DNA from 2 places in the Jeotgalibacillus marinus genome. Region 2 is predicted to be linked to the other one. Evidence: riboswitches for the same ligand, from Rfam matches in the RefSeq annotation. Region 2 holds a riboswitch; the other holds the start of a gene.
The links. Region 2 has a riboswitch for magnesium ahead of AB1471_RS12125 (phosphatase PAP2 family protein). Riboswitches for the same ligand answer to the same signal wherever they lie in the genome.
Positions count from the first base shown of each region.

Region 1 (6,148 bases), on a different contig from region 2:
AACATTTTTTGAAAACCCATCACAAGAACGCACCAAACAGTTTATTCAGCTAGTGGGGTAGATAGCACTAGGAGTAAAAGGAGAGCAATTTTTTAAGGAGAGGGGAGGCACAAGAGTGAGTAAATTTGATCATGTAAATTGGATGGATCAGGTCTATAAAGATTATGAAAAAAACAATGACGTGAAGGCTAATGCTGGCTTTGGCAAACCTTTACCGAAAAAAATGTTTAGTGGTGACGTTCATGACAACTTTGTCAATACGGCTCGAAATGCTGGTTATTTGCCTGAGTGGATTAAGCTTCAAAAGGAAATTCGCACGGAACTGGGGGAGGTTGTTACTGCTATGAACGTAGGACAACCGGCTGAAGAATTTAAAAGAGAAATCAGAGACATTAACAAGAAAATTAAAAAGTATAATAAAGCTTGTCCACCTAGTATGCAGCGGATGATGATTGAGTTGGATGATGTGAAGGGGCAGCATGAGATTTGGGCGTGAGTGATGGAAGGGGTGGCTTTGAAATAAAGTCGTACCGTTTTGAAAATTATCAAGACACATATTAGTAATATATAATATGTGTTCGCCTTTTATTTCTTGATCAATAAACGGCCAATAGCGCATATACATATGCTGTATAGATTAGGGGGGGCAAACATAAAAACGGGCTTGTCATAGCTAGCCCGTTTTTATGTTTGAGTAACTGACAGTTAAATCGTTATCCACAATCGATTTTGTGGATAACCCAAATTATTTCTGTAATGTATGGTTAAGATCCCAAATTACTCCGAAAGCATCCTTCACTTTAGCGAAGCGAGCTCCCCAGAAAGTATCTTGTAATTCCATTAAAATAGTTCCGTTTTCTGATAAACGACTGTAAAGGGTTTGAATACGTTCTTCATTCTCAACCTCTAACGCTAGAGAAATATGGTTCCCAACGTCAACAGTGTTGTCTGAAAATGCATCGGATACCATCAATAATAAATTCCCTTTTTTAAATTTAGCATGCATAATTTGATCATCTGCTTCAGGAGGTGTAGGGAAATTTGCTTCTCCAAAAGTTTGAACGTCTAAAATTTCTCCTTCAAACACTTCTTTGTAGAACTCAAGTGCTTCCCGTGCATTGCCATTAAATGATAAGTATGGTGTAGCTTGATATTTCATCGTGAACACTCCTTTAAAGAAATAATGTAGAAGACTTCATTTCATTATTAAGTTCTTAAAATGTCCAATGAGGTAGAAAACAACAAATTCACTTACATTTATTGTACAACATGAGAACCTAATTAGCATAAAATTTATTGGTGATTTATCCGATTCACTAATGAACATGGGAAAAACATCTACAATAGGCATAACCTTAAAGCTCTTTGTAGAGAATTACACAGGTGAAAAAAGATAATATGATCATGTTTGCGTTCTCTTGTTGTCATTATGTCCATTTTGGAGGACAAAAAAAGACGAGTATCAGTTCATACTCGCCTTTCCTTTTAGTGATTATCACAAGTCTGGTTCTATATCATTCACTTGAACCGCTCTATAATAATCGTTCGCAACACCATTTGTATCAGGTTTTAGACTGAATCGAACAAACGGAAAGGTCTCTAGATCATCAAGTCTCTTTTTCAGGTTTTCACCAGGTACGATTTTATAATCACCCATCAATTGGTATACTGCGGCTGAATAAGGAATCCCATTCCCACCATCGACCCCAAAAGTGTATTCAGTAGAAACTGTCTGAGTTTCCGTAACCGTTTGTGCATTTGAAAATGCTTCACTTAATTCACGATTTATTGAAGTTTCTACCTGAGCCCAAGGAGGACCCAATGTTAAGTTTATGTCTATCCCTAGTGTTTCAGTCATTGAATAGGCTTCTGTTAACTCGATACCAGAAGTAAAGGTGTAGGTTCTTTTAATGTGGTTACCGTTGCTATGCGATACCACATCTCCTCTTTGCCAATATCCATCAAATTGAACTTTTGTATCACTAACAAGAGGGTTATCTTTATAATAACGAGCTTCTACCAAAGGAATGTTTGGATGAATGTAGCCGCCCGGAAAATCTGTAATATGTTTTTTCATTTCAGCATTCGTCCACCTAAACTCAAGATACCCATCATTGATAATAAATAAATCAGCATCTTGAGCAAGATCATAGAACATTGTCATTGGTAGGTTGATAGTAGGATGAAATACTACTGCTATATGGTCAACTGGGTCTGCCATTTCTGTTGCAGGAAATCCTCTAGTATGGAGGAGCATGTTTTCATATTCAAGTAACTCTTCTAATGGTGGTAGACTTGATATATTTAAACTGTCATCGATCTCTTTCATTTTTCCATCTTCAATATAGAAATCTTTTGAAGTTATTTCTGGATCCCCTAATCCTTCTGCACTAGCACTATTTGTGAAAAATGGTACAGTTAGCAACAATCCTACAATAATCGACATAAAACGAACAATTAAACTCTTTTCTTTTCTCACTTTCTCTTCCTCCTCATTTTTGTTCTGATTGTTACTTGTAATTATTAATCTTTCGTGAGCACCTATGGCAAGGATATCTATTTGTTGCAATCGGAATTTGATACACATCACCTAAACGAATTAACGCTGATATATCTGGTTCATGAGGTTGGGCAATCAGTGGATCACGAAAGAAAAAGACAACATCAATTACTTGGTCACCACCTAAAGGTCTAGATTTAAAACGGTGGATAGGTAGGTTAGTGCGTTCATTTATGCGTAAACCAGTAGTACCCGGGGAAAAAAGTTGGTGTTTATTGAATACTTTCAAAAGCGAGCAACTCATCCTTCTTCTTATCGAGCAATTAGTTCAATGTTCATCACATGTTCCTCCAAACATTAGTCCAAAATATTTTCAAGTCCATACACGAGCGTGTCGATCTTCATAATCGTTTCCACACAAACTTGAACACCTGACATGAATGAAGTGCGGTCAAATGAATCATGACGTATCGTAAACATTTGACCTTCTCCACCAAACATCACTTGTTGATGAGCGACAAGTCCTGGTAAGCGCACACTATGGATTTTCATCCCATCTACATCAGCACCTCTTGCTCCTTGAATCGTTTCTTTCTCATTGAGGTGTCCTTGTCGTTTAGGAGTTCGTTGATTTGTAATCATTTGCGCTGTTTTTAGTCCCGTTCCAGACGGAGCATCAAGCTTTTGATCATGGTGCATTTCAATAATTTCAACATCATCAAAATATTTAGCTGCCATTTGTGAAAACTTCATCATTAAAATTGCACCAATCGCAAAATTAGGCGCAATAATTGCTCCAAGATTGCGTTCTTCAGCTAGCTCTTTAAGTTCTACAAGTTGCTCCTGACTAAATCCTGTTGTGCCAACAACGGGGCGTACATGATTTAACAGTGCTGTTTTGGCATGGATGTAACCCGTTTCTGGTATAGTCAAATCAATTAAGACATCCGGCTGTGTATCATTAAAACAATGATCAAGATTACTGTAAATCGGAACATTTAACCCCATAAATCCATTTAGTTGACTTAAAGTTTTGCCATTGTTCCTATGATCAATAGCTCCTACCATTTCAAAGTGAGGTGTGTTTTGCATGAGTTTAACCGCTTCTTTTCCCATTTTCCCTCTTACTCCTGCAATGACTACTTTTATTTTTTCAGTCATCCTATTATTCCTCCCTGTGGGACAGGATGGGTTGAACCCCACCAAGCTGCAGTGATCAACAGCAGTAGTTAGATAAGCAACTGGAGAGCCATTATAGGATCGAGCTAACAGTCTTATAATTTCTCACCAACTTTATGAATAAAACAAAAACCACTCTCAACGAAGAGAGTGGTTATCATTCCATACTAAATAAATAGTCAAAATGGAATAAGAATCTCATCGTTGAGTTTTAGCACTATATGGCATAGGATCAATCATTGATCCAGCTACATTAAAAACCACCTTAATCCGATAGTTTCTGTTGACCCATTGGCGTCTTTCGACATTTCTGGGCAGCAGCATATCTCCATATAGGAGCCTCACCTAACAAGGATATTTTGTTTTTGCTACTCTTTTACTTAACTAACCATCCATAAAGATTACTTTCATTGTCATTGACTTAAGAATCATGTAGCGACGGGGAAGTAGGGTCATACACCACAAATTTCTTCTTTCTAATTTAGGATTTTTGTGATGTGGATCTTTCTAATTTAATATGGGTATAGGGTCGAGGTAACTGTCCTCCAATCTCTTATTAGCTTTTTGAATAAACAAAAAACACTCTCAACGTCAACGAAGAGGGTGTTTATTAGTCCATACTAAATTAATAGTCAAATGGAATAAGTGTCTCATCGTTGAGTTTTAGCACTATATGGCATAGGATCAATCAGATTGATCCAGCTACGTTAAAAACCACCTTAATTCGATGGTTCCTGTTGACCCATTGGTGTCTTTCGACATTTCTGGGCAGCAGCTTATCTCCATATAGGAGCCTCACCTAACAAGGATATTTTGTTTTTTGTTACTCTTATACTTTTATTTATACTCAACGATCATGCAGTGGTGAAGAATTTGAGTCATTTTAGTTTATTAGCCCACATGGATCAGAGTTCTATAAACCTAAGACCCATGTTGCGACGGAGAAGTAAATGAGTACACCACAAATGTCAGCAATAGAAGTAATTAGTGGTGCGCTTGCGGCTGCTGGATCCATTTTTAGTTTGTTAAGAATAAATGGTAAAGACATGCCAATCAAACTTACTAGCATGACGACAAGAACCATTGTCACTGCAACGATCATCGCAAGTTCAGTTCCGCCTCTGTAAGCGCCTAGAAGAAAAAGTATAATAAAGCTTGTCCACCTAGTATGCAGCGGATGATGATTGATTTGGATGATGTGAGGAGACAGAATGAGATTTGGGAGTGAGTGATGGATAGTGTTGTCGTTCATTTATAAGTTTCCCTTTTTTAGGGAAGCTTATTTGGTAATATGACACATTGAAAATTGATCACCCGAAAGGATTTTTCTCATGGAATTAGATTGGATATGGAAATCAGTGTTGATCGTGATGGGTGGAACATTTTTGTTACGGTTTGCTGGAAGAAAATCGATTTCACAAATGACGTTAGCTCAAATGGTCATAACGATCGAAATAGGATCATTATTAGTACAGCCCTTTACTGGAAAGAGTGTGTGGACAACTTTAGGGGTTGGGGGCATCCTTGTTTTAACATTGATTGTTATGGAATACCTTCAAATGAAATCAGACGGTGTAGAGAAACTGATTACAGGTAAATCAAAAATAGTGATAGAGAATGGAATGTTGAATGAAAAAAACTTGATGAAATTAAGGGTTACCGTTGATCAACTTGAAATGATATTGAGGCTACAAAACGTATCCAAAATTAGCGATGTCAAATGGGCAACGTTAGAGCCAAATGGCCATGTAGGATGTGAATTAAAAGAAGAAGCGAAACCAGTAACGAATAAAGAGTTTCAGTCGTTACAACAGGATATCCAGCAACTTAAACAACTTTTTAATTTGAATTCGTCTCCGGTTCAACAACAAGACCAATCCACTAATGAACAGGACTTATTTTCTGAAGTAGACAGTAATTCACATAAAATAGATCCGCCAAAACACCTACAATAGGCATAACCTTAAAGACTATTGTCGAGAAGTACACCGGTAAAAGACCATGTTTGAGTTCTCTTGATGTCGTTATGTCCATTTCGAATCACAAAAAAAGATGAGTATAAGTTCATACTCATCTTTCCTTGCAGTGATCATCACGCGTCTGGTTCTATATAATCTGCTTGTATCTGTCGATAATGATTATTATCATAGTAAAAATCAGGTTTTAATTTGGCAGGGAAGTCCCCGTAGGAATTTAAAAAGTCCAATCTTATTTTCAGGTCAGGACCAGGCTCTTTTACTAAATACTCACCTTTCAACTGGTATACTCCGCCGATATAAGGAATTCCATTAGGATCTTCATTACCGAAATTGAAAGTAGTAGTAACTTCCTCGATTTGTGAAATAGTTTGTGAATAACCAAACGTTTCAGTTATTGAATGGCTTAATTCTGCACTTAATTTTGCATAATCAAAACCTACTTCAGAACCTATTGTAACCCCAATTGTTGAAGCCAATTCATATGCCTCTG
Region 1 is NZ_JBFMIA010000032.1:1,596-7,743, reverse strand. It holds gene AB1471_RS16240 (amino acid ABC transporter ATP-binding protein) at 1-61, shown strand, start outside; gene AB1471_RS16235 (DnaJ family domain-containing protein) at 116-496, shown strand; gene AB1471_RS16230 (VOC family protein) at 746-1,159, opposite strand; gene AB1471_RS16225 (hypothetical protein) at 1,496-2,479, opposite strand; partial or broken gene AB1471_RS16220 (methylglyoxal synthase) at 2,511-2,839, opposite strand; gene dapB (4-hydroxy-tetrahydrodipicolinate reductase) at 2,858-3,661, opposite strand; M-box (ykoK) riboswitch at 3,870-4,039, opposite strand; M-box (ykoK) riboswitch at 4,321-4,493, opposite strand; gene AB1471_RS16210 (magnesium transporter) at 4,593-4,931, opposite strand; gene AB1471_RS16205 (DUF421 domain-containing protein) at 5,011-5,634, shown strand; gene AB1471_RS16200 (hypothetical protein) at 5,772-6,148, opposite strand, start outside.
Region 1: it holds a riboswitch for magnesium, as region 2 does, so the genes downstream of both, dapB (4-hydroxy-tetrahydrodipicolinate reductase) here and AB1471_RS12125 (phosphatase PAP2 family protein) in region 2, are expected to answer to the same signal.

Region 2 (6,148 bases):
TGCCATAATCTTTACCAGCAAGAACAGCTAATCCTGTGCCATCTTGTTGATATTTCATACAAGCATCATAGATCGCCATTGTTTCATTGGTTGGCCAATACGTTGTATATCCACCTTCCGTACCTGGTGCGACTTGATTACGAATACGAATGTTCGCAAACGTTCCACGCATCATGACTTCGTGGTTACCACGGCGAGATCCATACGAATTAAAGTCACGAATTGCAACACCATTTTCACGTAGGTACAGTCCGGCTGGAGTATCTTTGCCAATTGCGCCTGCTGGTGAAATGTGATCCGTTGTGACAGAATCACCGAATTTACCGACAACACGAAGTCCATTAAGTGCTTCAATGTCAGATGGTTTTTCTGTTAATCCTTCAAAGAATGGAGGATTTTGAATGTATGTTGAATCGTCTGAGAATGCATAAAGTGCATCGTCGTTTGTTTTGATTTCATTCCAACGTTCGTTGTTGTCAAATACGCGCTTATACTCTTCACGGAAAAGCTCCGGCGTTACTGTGCTTTTCACAATTGAATTGACTTCTTCTGTTGTTGGCCAGATGTCTTTTAGGAACACATCGTTTCCATCTTTGTCTTTTCCAAGTGAGTCCTTTTGAAGGTCAAGATCGACCGTTCCTGCAAGTGCATAGGCAACCACTAGTGGTGGTGAAGCCAAGTAGTTTGCACGTACAAGTGGATGAATACGTCCTTCAAAATTACGGTTACCAGAAAGTACAGATGTAACCAAAAGATCATTTTCAGAAATAGTCTTTTCGATTTCTGGAAGTAGTGGACCTGAATTACCGATACATGTCGTACATCCGTATCCTACAAGATCAAATCCAAGGTTAGCTAGAGGATCTAATAGGTTTGCATCACGCAAGTAACCAGATACAACTTTTGAACCTGGAGCAAGGGATGTTTTTACGTACGCAGGAACTTTCATTCCAAGCTCCACTGCTTTTTGCGCAACAAGTCCAGCACCAAGCATGACGTAAGGGTTTGATGTATTCGTACAGCTTGTGATCGCAGCAATACCGATCGCACCTGTTTTCATTGGAACTTTATCGCCATTGTCAAATTCGATAACCGCTTCTTTATTCACTTCAGCAGCATCAAGACCAAAACCTTGAACACCTTCTTGCGCTGTTAGTGCTTTATGGAATTCATTTTTCATCTCAGATAAAGGAATCAAATCTTGCGGGCGTTTTGGTCCAGAAAGGTTTGGTTCAATTTTAGAAAGATCAAGTTCCACAACATCTGTGTAAGTTGGATCTTCTTTATCTGTAGTGAAGAACATATCATTTTTCGTTAAATATTCTTCTACTAGGTTAATATCTGATTCAATACGACCGGTTAGACGCATGTAATCAAGCGCTTCTTTGTCTACTGGGAAAAAGCCACATGTCGCACCGTATTCAGGAGCCATGTTCGCAATTGTTGCACGGTCAGCAAGTGGAAGTTGTGCAACCCCTTCGCCGAAGAACTCAACAAATTTACCTACAACGCCTTTTTTACGCAGTACTTGCGTTACTTTTAGCGCGAGGTCAGTTGCTGTAGCACCTTGTGGAAGTGCATTTATTAAACGAACACCGATTACTTCTGGAATTGGGAAGTAAGAAGGTTGGCCAAGCATGCCAGCTTCTGCTTCAATTCCACCAACGCCCCAGCCAAGTACACCGATACCATTGATCATAGTTGTGTGTGAGTCAGTTCCTACAAGTGAATCTGGGAAAGTAACCGTTTCACCTTCTCCATTTGTCCCTTGCATGACTACGCTAGCCAAATATTCTAGGTTCACTTGGTGCACGATACCTGTTGCAGGTGGAACGGCACGGTAGTTGTCAAATGCTTTTTGTGCCCAAGATAGGAACTGGTAACGCTCAGCATTGCGCTCAAACTCCAAGTCCATGTTCACTTGAAGTGCATCAGCTGTACCATATTTGTCAACTTGTACAGAGTGGTCAATCACAAGGTCAACTGGAATTTCTGGGTTGATTTTATCAGGTGATCCACCCATTTTCGACATCGCATCACGCAATGAACCTAAATCTACAACGGCCGGTACACCCGTGAAATCTTGTAAAATGACTCGAGATGGTTTAAATGGAACTTCTGCATCTTGTACATCTTTTGAACCCCATTTTGCCAGGTTTTTAATGTGATCTTCTTTGATTACACGTCCGTCATATTGACGAAGAACAGATTCAAGCAACACTCGAATCGAGTATGGCAGTTTTGAAATTTTAGTAAGTCCCTTTTCCTCTAGGGCTTTTAATTCATAATAATGATAACGCTTACCTTCAAGTTCAAACGATTTTTTTGCTTGAAAGATGTCTTGGATAGCCGTCTTTGTTCCTTGGTTAGCCATCTGTGTTCCCCCTTAATAATAAAATTAAATTTTGTAAGTAATGTATGTAATCTATTTTCGGCACAAGACTATCTTAATACAACGGTCATTATAAGTAAATATCAATAAAGTTATATAGAGTGATAAGAAATTCTTATGGCATTTCCCAAAAGCGATATAAATATCTTTGAAAACGCAGGATTATGCGACATTTCTTTCAAAGTTTTGTATACTGTTTTCTAACCCAATATTTTTCTTGGTCGATAATTTATTAGAAAATGATGTATCTTCGCAATACTATTGACTATTTAATAGTATTCTTGTACATTATAGAAAATATAAATATTATTCCTCGTTAGGTGAGGCTCCTATACTGGAAATACGCTGCTGCCCAGCAATGTCGAAAGACACCAATGGGTCAACAGGAATCATCGACATAAGGTGATTTTTAATGTAGCTGAACAATGTCTAGTTCTACGCCGTATAGTGCTAAAACTCAACGATTTGAGGCTTTTTTATGTATGATTATATATGATTACACCCTCTTTTCGTTGGAGGGTGTTTTTTATTTTGCTGGGAAACTACACTCCTAATTATTTTAAGTAAGTTGAAGATTGCCGCTCAACAGCTGGCGATCGTCATTACGTTTACGTTTTCAACAAATATTTCTAGCAATCTCATATATTTCACTATAGCAACTAAACTTTTTAGTCTTTAACACTCACAAATTCACTCTATTAAAGGAGATATTATGAAAACATTTGATGAAACAGTTTTTCAGTTCCTGAATGGATTAAGTAACAAGGTCTTATGGATCGATCATGTGATGATGTTTTTTGCAGAGCATGCGGTTCCAATGTACGCCTGTTTATTTTTAATTGCCTGGTTTACTCTCCCTAGAAGAGAGGAGAATATAAGACATCTTCTCGTACTTGGTGTTCTTGCCGGTGTTTTAGCTGTGTTCCTTAATTCTGTTATTGCTCTCTTTTGGTTCCGATCACGTCCATTTGTAACTCTTCCAAGTGGTGAGGTTACACAATTGATCCCACACGCACCTAATACTTCTTTTCCAAGTGATCATTCAGCAGCAAGTGTGGCAATAGCAACAGGAGTGTGGGGGAAAAATTGGATTGCATATAGTTTTACGATCGTTGCGATCATCGAAGTTGTTGCTCGAGTGTATGTTGGGGTTCATTGGCCGACTGATGTAATAACGGGAATCATCATTGGTGTTCTTTCAGGCTGCGTGATCAAGTTATTTTCAAGGTTCATTTATCCGATCACAACTTTAGGCCTTTGGATTTGTCGATTTGGACGCTTTTCAAAACCTACTAATTTAGAAAAATAAAAAATATTTGGTGTGTTGAGGAACTTTTTGACCTATTGTGTGCACAAGTTCCTCAACAAGAGTTTGTCTGTTTCTTTATCTCTTGATTCACTTAGGCTAAATCCATTGACCTTTTGCACCAGAACCCCCTAAATCAACCGTTTTTAGACTTACATAACTGTTTATGTTCTATGATTGTATCGGTTTCTTTACCACCAACCAAATAACTTATTTGGAAACTTAAGAATTAGTATATGAGTAAATGAAGTAACTAATATTGATAAATTTATACAATAAATTATGAACGTTTTACGAACGATTATTAAAAAAATTTTTGGACTGAGTGGTCATGCTATAATTTTGTTCAAACGTATTCATAAGTAATCTAATATACTAATTAAAGGTAGGTGAAACCTGCACTAGGAACATTGAAAAACAATGATTATTACGGTAATTTATACATGTAGGGTGGGATACGGATACATCCGAATATACGCCTGTGGAGTGCTATACAAACCGTAGTAGCTAGTAAGTAGCAAGGCGGAGCACAGAGAAACAGGAAATCGCATAGCATGAATTAATGATGACATTTGTTTATGTTTTAGTAGCAGGGAAGAAAATGTCATATTTTAAAATACCAATGGGATTATGCACTATATTATTACTAACTGGATGTGCGTACCTATCTCCACTAACAGAGGAAAATAAAATTCCATACACAGATGAAATTGCAAATGTACAACGTGCCGTAGATCAGTTTCAAGAAGATTCTGGAGGTCTTTTACCTATTAAAACAATAGAAGATGATACTCCTATTTACCAGAAATATTTAATTGATTTTCATAAACTAACACCTGATTATTTGTCTCAGATTCCTATAAATTCATTTGATCGTAACGGGGGGGGGATCTATCAATACACGTTAATTGATGTTGAAGAAAACCCCACAGTTAGATTAGTTGATTTGAGAATTGCTGAAACGATCAGAACGCTTAATCTTAGAATTAAAGTAAATCAAGGCATTCCGTTTAAAGAGGTACTTGGTGACAATGTTTTTACGATCAATTATGAAGAACTAGGATATAAAGAGGAACCAACAGTAGTAAGTCCTTTCACAAATCAGAAATTACCTCTTGTTGTAAGTGGTGATGGGACGATCTATGTAGATTATATTACTGATCTTTATCAAGTCTCTCAAGAACAAGAATTAACACTTGAACAGAGTGATGAAGACATTCGTCCAGTCTTACTTGAAGGATCAAAATTTGCACCTGCATACTCTTTGCCCTATATAGTAAATGAAGAAAATGAAATCGTTTATTCTAATTAATTCTAAAACAGTGGTTTTCGTTCATTTTTAAAATTTATCCAAAAAGAATCCACTTTGATCAATCTTTTTCAAAATGGATTCTTTTTAATATCGTCATTTTTTAGGTGGTTACAAACAATGGGAAATAAAAAAACAGATAATAGGATCTGATTACTGATTCTTCATTACAACGAAATTTTGAAAGAAAGGCGTACCGTTACATACAGTCCAGAACTTATCATTAATATTTCCGCTCATTTACTCACTCCACAATAGTATCAATAAACTTAATAAAGATAACTCTGGAGTTCTTCCATTATATAGCCCTTTAGCTTACTAACAATTATTTCAAATCACCTTCATTTTCACTTATTCCTGAATATGGTCCGTTTATTGGATACGCTCCCCCATATCATCATAATACAAAAAGTAAATTCTTTTTTTTATTTTTCACATCATAAGCAGCAATATTTACGAAAAGAGCCTTACCTTTAGTCTATTTAATCATGGTTACTTGGTGCCAATAGGGTGATTGCTCAAGTTCTTTGGCGACGGTCAGAAGCCAGTGCTCGTTCCCTTTTGGCGCCATTAGCTGAACGCCCAGTGGCAAGCCATTTAACGATTGTCCAGTTGGTAAACTAATCCCTGGTTGTCCTGTTAAATTTGCAAGTTGAGTAAATGGTGTGTACGTTAGACTCGGTTCAAACATGTCATAAATGAGCGTTTGTTGTGCTGATGATTCAAGTGATGATACGCCTAATAGCTTGTCAATCTGTTGTTGTGTTGGTGTTAATTCACCAATCTTAGGAGCGTCAAACGCAGTTGCAGGTGTTAAATACAGGTCATATTTTTCGTGAAATGCAGCCATTTGCTCTGCGGCTTGATCCCACGCAGCAAGACTGAGTGAAAACTCCCCTGCAGTTACTTTTTTCCCGGCTTCAGCAAGTACCCACGATTCAATTTCCATATCGTGGTGAGTCAGTGATTTTCCAAGATCCGCTTCCATCGTTTGAACGAATCCTGCCATTTCACCAGCATTCATTAAAAAATACTGTTCCATCAAAGCACGTCCATTGATGTTTGGTTGTGCTTGCTCGACTACATGACCTTGCTGTTGCAAAAAATTCGCTACTTGGTGTACGGTGTTTACCGCCTCTTC
Region 2 is NZ_JBFMIA010000011.1:65,007-71,154, reverse strand. It holds gene acnA (aconitate hydratase AcnA) at 1-2,374, opposite strand, end outside; M-box (ykoK) riboswitch at 2,698-2,869, shown strand; gene AB1471_RS12125 (phosphatase PAP2 family protein) at 3,105-3,701, shown strand; gene AB1471_RS12120 (YphF family lipoprotein) at 4,300-5,010, shown strand; gene AB1471_RS12115 (amidase) at 5,486-6,148, opposite strand, start outside.